One region of the Pontibacter saemangeumensis genome, then DNA from elsewhere that is predicted to be linked to it. Evidence: riboswitches for the same ligand, from Rfam matches in the RefSeq annotation. Region 1 holds a riboswitch; the other holds the start of a gene.

Region 1 (3,147 bases):
CAGGTATCGGTGCCGGGGCAGGTGGTGATGTCGGCCACGCTGTTGAAACCCGGCTCTGCCAGCCCCAGTTCATCCAGGCGCGCGAAGAAATAAGGCAGCGCCTCCTCACGCACGTACTTCAGCAGCAGGTTCTGCCCCTGTGTCACGCGAATATCATCGGCGGCGAAATCGCGTACCAGCGGCACCAGTTCCCGGGCTGTGTCGCTGCTGATGTCGCCGATCTGCACTTTTATATATACCCCGTAATACCCCTGCTGCTTCTGCTGGAACACGTTCGTCTTCAGCCAGGTGTTGTACTTCTCTGTGTCCTCGATCACAAAATCGGGAATCTCGCGCGCCTCCGGTACAGCGGGCGTGAAGATTGCGTTCCTGTCAATCTCAAAGGCATGTGATTTGAGCGCCTTGTATTCCTCGTTCACCAGGCGCATCACCTCCTCCAGCCCCAGCTTCGCGATCAGGTACTTGAACCTAGCCTTGTTGCGGTTGTTGCGCTCGCCGTGGCGGTCGAAAATACGCAGCACGCCTTCGATCAACGGAATGACTTTGTCCTCGGGCAGAAACTCGTACGCCGTGTGCGCGAGCGCCGGCTGGGCCCCCAAGCCTCCCCCGATCATCACCTTAAAACCGCGTACCGTCTCTCCGTTCTCCTCTTTCACCTTCGGGATAAAGCCCAGGTCGTGCATATAGGACATGGCGGTGTCGGAGTCGCTGGAAGAGAAGGATATCTTGAACTTGCGGCCCATGTCCTGGCAGATCGGGTTGCGCAGGAAATACCGGAACGTGGCGTCGGCATAGGGCGACACATCAAACGGCTCCTGCGGATCCACGCCAGCCTCAGGAGAGGCGGTCACGTTACGTACCGTGTTGCCGCAAGCCTCCCGCAGCGTGATGTCGTCCTGCTCGAGTTTGGCCCACAGTTCCGGGGTCCTGTCGAGGCTCACAAAGTGAATCTGGATATCCTGGCGCGTGGTCAGGTGCAGGTTACCGGTAGAGTACTCATCCGAAATGCCGGCAATGCGCAGCAGCTGTTGGGTTGATACCCTGCCAAAAGGCAGTTTGATGCGCACCATCTGCACACCCAACTGGCGCTGCCCATATACGCCGCGGGCCAGTCGCAGGCTCTTGAATTTATCTTCCTGCAGTTTTCCCTCCCGGTACAGGCGGATTTTCTTCTCCAGCTCGATGATATCTTTCTCGACTATCGGATTCTCTAATTCGGATCTAAAGGTTTGCATACAAATGGTCTTTTTTATGGATGGGCCGGTAAAGGCTTCTGCTCAAATGGTTGAAGGTGTAGATGTTAGCTGCTTCCCGCACGCGGGCGGAAAGCCATATAGGGAATGAAGGCTCAACAACAGCCGCACACGCCACAACAGCGCCAAAGGCTCCGGCAGGCCTGTATGGCAACCGGTGAGTGCCTGAACGCCTTGTCATATATATGGGGGATGCTGGTAAAAGCCATGATCTTGTTGCTGTGCCCATTGGCGAGCGGTACATAGAGAATGCCGCTGCCTGTGCTTGGTTATATATAAATGGGTGATAAATTCCCTGTCATCCGGAAGCAGTTTAAGCAGGTTTGGCTGAAGGGATGGGAGGCGAGCTCCTTCTTTAGCGGGGACAACAGCAACAACAGCACATTGCAGGCAGGGATGCGGCAACGCGGTGATGATAAGGGAAGAAGGTAATGGAGCGGGAGATGCCTGATGTCTGGTTCATGGTTCTTTAATTTATATTTCCCCTTCGTTGGGCAGGACTTGGCACCTTTCCACTATCGGATGGTTGCCAGAGGGTCTGGGAGCCTGTTCTCTCGCCTCTTCGTCTATAAATTTCTTGCTGACAGCAATAGTATTCTTTGCAAAAGTATAAAATAAATCTCACAAGTATATCAAATTCACAAAAAACCAGAGATTATTTTCTATCCGACTGTCTCGCGTAATCTCCAGACCCGCTCCTAAAACATCCGTGTCGTCTGCCTTGGCAGTCCCGGCATATGAAGGCAAGTATACTACGCCTATCAACAACAGGAGCGGGATTTTGTTCCATGGCTCCGCTCCTGCACATTCTATATGCCTATATACCCTGTATACCGCCAGCGCATTCAGCCGGGCGCCGACCAGGCGGCTGTTTTCAACGACCAACGGCTGGTCGGTTATATATGCCTTTCTATATAGTAATGGGATGCCTTGGTATATTATGTTTTAGCACCCCGAAAAAGCAGTTTTACTTTGCTGTCTGAAGTACAGAAAACACTTGCAGCTTCCTTTAAACTATGAAGAAGAACCTACTCATTCTATTACTGGGCCTTAGCACCACGGCAGCATTCGCGCAGGCACCGCAGCCACAGCAGCAAACTGTAGTGGCCTCTCCGAAAGGTAACGCCCGGATCAGCGGCCAGGTGGTGGATGCCGAAACCGCAAAACCCATCGAGTTCGCCACGGTGGCCCTCATCAGCGTGCGCACGGGCAAACCCGTGGACGGCACCATGGTGGATGATAAAGGCAGTTTCACAATACAGAAAGTGGCGGCCGGGCAGTACCACCTGAACGTCTCCTTCCTTGGCTACCAACTGCAGACCGTGGAGAATGTGACCGTTGCCTCAGACAACGCCGAAGTGCATGTTGGAACCGTCCGCCTTGCCTCCGACGCCAAAAAGCTAAGCGAAGTTGTGGTAACGGGCGAGAAGCCGCTGGTGGAAGAGAAAATCGACCGCACCGTCTATAACGCCGAAAAAGACATCACGAACGCCGGGGGCACGGCGACCGATGTGCTGCAGAAAGTGCCGTCGCTGTCGCTGGACAACGACGGGAACGTGCAGCTGCGCGGCAGCGGCAACGTGCGCGTGCTCATCAACAACAAACCGTCCGCGATCATGGCGGGCAACGTGGCCGATGCCCTGAAGCAGATCCCCGCGGACCAGATCAAGTCGGTGGAGGTGATCACCAGTCCCTCCGCCAAATACGATGCCGAGGGCACGGCCGGCATCATCAACATCATCACCAAAAAAGACGGGATGCAGGGCGTCACCGGCTCTGTGGCATTGACGGGCGGCACGCGCGGCAGCAACGGCAACGCCAGCCTGAGCGTGCGGCGGGGCAAGTTTGGCCTGAACGGCACCTTCGGGGGAAACATGTTCTACAACCGCGGGAA
Region 2 (3,147 bases), on a different contig from region 1:
TTCAGGCTGATGGAGTTGACGATAGACTTGCCCTGCACGCATTTAAGGCCCGCTTCCAGCACCGTCCATTTCGAGGAGTCGATCATGATCGGCAGCTTGGAAATATCCGGTTCAGAGGCAATCAGGTGCAGGAAATTAGTCATCGCCTCCTCGGAGTCCAGCATCCCTTCGTCCATGTTCACGTCAATGATCTGGGCGCCGCCCTCTACCTGCTGCTGCGCCACCGACAGGGCGTCTTCAAACTTGCCTTCCACAATCAGGCGGGCAAATTTCTTCGATCCGGTCACATTGGTGCGCTCCCCCACATTCACGAACAAAGTCTCCGGGGTGATGGTGAGGGGCTCCAGGCCGCTGAAGCGCGAATAGGCGGGCAGTTCCGGAACAACGCGCGGTTTATGTCTGGCAGAAAGCTCCGCAATGCGGCGAATGTGGTCGGGGGTGGTGCCGCAACAGCCACCCAGAATATTAACAAGGCCCTCCTGCAGGTACTCCTCCACAATAGCGCCCATCTCATCCGCCGACTCATCATAGCCGCCAAAGGCGTTCGGCAAACCGGCATTCGGGTAAGCACTGATATGCACGTCCGCGATGCGGGACAGCTCCTGGATATGGGTTTTCAGTTGGCGCGCGCCCAGGGCACAGTTAAACCCGATGCTGATGATCGGGGCGTGGGAGATGGAATTCCAGAACGCTTCTACTGTCTGGCCAGAAAGTGTCCGCCCGCTGGCATCGGTAATCGTGCCCGACACCATGATGGGCAGTTCTTTGCCGCCGTCCTGCACAAATTGCTGGGCAGCATAAAGGGCCGCTTTGCAATTCAGCGTGTCGAATACGGTTTCTATCAGCAGCACATCGCAGCCGCCGTCCACGAGGCCTCGCACCTGCTCATAGTAGGCTTCCACCAACTGGTCGAAGGAGATGGCGCGGTAGCCGGGGTTGTTCACATCCGGGGAAAGCGAAGCGGTGCGGTTGGTCGGGCCAATGGCGCCGGCCACAAAGCGCGGCTTACCCAGGTTTTGGGCTGTTACTTCGTCTGCCGCCTCGCGCGCCAGCCTGGATGATTCGTAGTTCAGCTCATACACCAGGTCCTCCATGTGGTAATCGGCCATGGCGATACGGGTACCGCTGAAGGTGTTCGTCTCCACGATGTCGGCCCCGGCCTCCAGGTACTCTTTGTGAATGGCCTTGATAATATCGGGGCGGGTAAGGGAGAGCAGGTCGTTGTTGCCTTTCAGGTCGCTGGGGTGGCTGGCAAAGCGCTCGCCGCGGAAATCGGCTTCTGAAAGCTGGTAACGCTGAATCATGGTGCCCATCGCGCCGTCCAGCACGAGCACACGCTCCTTCAGCAATTTATGAATGGGATGTTTTGTCATGGTCGGTGTCTCCTTTTCTTCTCTTAAGTCTGCTGCGTTCGGCTTATCAAGAAGGACACCTGGGGAGGAGTACATTCTTATCTTTTCCGGGGCATTGTGTCCGGAAGGGAATTAGCACCAAGCGTTTACATGGTTGCTAAGACGTCGTAGGGCCCTGTCCCTCGGTCTTTCTTGATAAGAAGCTGCAAGTTAGGGATATGTGGGCAGTATATGAAATTTTATTGCATTAAATTATGATATGCTTCCTTTCACCTGTTCCACGGCTTGCGGATTCCGGGTACTAATGGTGCTTTAGGCCGCTTGCTCCTATTTCAGGGGAGGGAGGGCCGGGAAATGCGCGACGAAGCGCCACACAGGCAAGCCGCCGGAAACGGCGGTCGGTTAATGGCAAAAAAGAAAGGGTTGCCAGCTGGCAACCCTTTCTCAGTAACGCTACTGCCGGGGCAGTTGGCTGTTATACCTACGCTTCCGCCTCTACTTTAGGAACTACAGAAACGTAAGAACGGTTTTTCTTACCTTTTTTGAACTGCACCACGCCGTCCGTCAGCGCGAACAGGGTGTGGTCTTTGCCGATGCCCACGTTCACGCTTGGGTGATGGGCAGTGCCTCTCTGTCTTACTATGATGTTACCAGCGATGATATCCTGGCCACCGTAAATTTTAACACCGAGTCTTTTGGAATGCGACTCGCGGCCGTTATTAGAACTACCTGCTCCTTTTTTGTGTGCCATGTTTTTTAACTTTAATCCGGGTCAGCGAACCGGGCCCGGAAAGATTTCACGATTAATTTCTTCTTACTGCTTATCCAATGCTCTCGATCAGGACTTTCGTGAAGTGCTGGCGGTGGCCATTCTTCTTTCTATAGCCTTTTCTTCTCTTCTTTTTGAAAACGATCACTTTGTCGCCTTTCACGTTGCCAAGGATTTTACCAACCACTTTAACACCGCTCACGAAAGGAGCACCTAACGTAACGGTTCCGTTATCATCAGTAAGAAGAACATTGGCGAACTCAACGGCGTCACCATCATTGCCGGAAAGCTTGTTAGCGTAGATGAACTTGCCGTTCTCTACTTTGGTCTGTTGACCTGCGATTTCTACAATTGCGTACATCAGCTTCAATGTATATTTAAAAGATTAGTGCGCAAAGGTACGGCGCTTATTTTATATATGCAATGGCTTGTGCTACAAATTGTTCCTGCCTTGCACACCCGCTGTGTACGTTTTTGTGGATAACCGTGTTAACATCTGCGCCACCATTTGGACAAGCTGTTAAAAACCGCTTTATGCCGTTAAAAAATAGCAAGTTATATCCAAACGTTAAAGTGAAGGTTTTCCACAAATTGCACTACAGTCTGCGTAATCCGCCTGCGGCGTTACACACTTCTGCTCCATGGCCTTGTTGCTCCCAGCTGGCCCACACCACCACCGCCCAAACCCGCCCCCAGCGGGCTAATCTCCCCCTGAACATGCGCTATATGCATACATTTCAATATTTTACATCAATTATATATGATTTATATATGTTATCCACGCTGTGGATAACTATGTGCATTACCCCCGAAAATAGCCTTTTCCACCCTCTGAGAGGGTGTGCATAAATTGAACAACTTTCGCCCCGATTTTCAAGTTCAATTCTATATATTTGAACTCCTGATATAGCAGCCATTCCTGCAAAGCGACGGCTAAACATATTCGGCTGCCGGGAGTTTTGAGAACAAACGTTCTTACCAAACCTTTTACAAGCTATATATATGAGTGACATGGAGCCAATACTG

What was found. Region 1 has a riboswitch for S-adenosylmethionine ahead of ABD920_RS17170 (nitrite/sulfite reductase). Riboswitches for the same ligand answer to the same signal wherever they lie in the genome.
Region 2: another riboswitch for S-adenosylmethionine. It lies ahead of metH (methionine synthase); the one in region 1 lies ahead of ABD920_RS17170 (nitrite/sulfite reductase).

The regions. Positions count from the first base shown of each region.
Region 1 covers NZ_BAABHC010000016.1:756,489-759,635, forward strand. Annotated here, with positions in the region: gene ABD920_RS17170 (nitrite/sulfite reductase) at 1-1,235, opposite strand, end outside; gene ABD920_RS17175 (hypothetical protein) at 1,533-1,685, shown strand; SAM riboswitch class I at 1,725-1,828, opposite strand; gene ABD920_RS17180 (TonB-dependent receptor) at 2,270-3,147, shown strand, end outside.
Region 2 covers NZ_BAABHC010000021.1:3,918-7,064, forward strand. Annotated here, with positions in the region: gene metH (methionine synthase) at 1-1,373, opposite strand, end outside; SAM riboswitch class I at 1,448-1,554, opposite strand; gene rpmA (50S ribosomal protein L27) at 1,834-2,103, opposite strand; gene rplU (50S ribosomal protein L21) at 2,174-2,482, opposite strand; gene ABD920_RS17815 (ribonucleoside-diphosphate reductase small subunit) at 3,133-3,147, shown strand, end outside.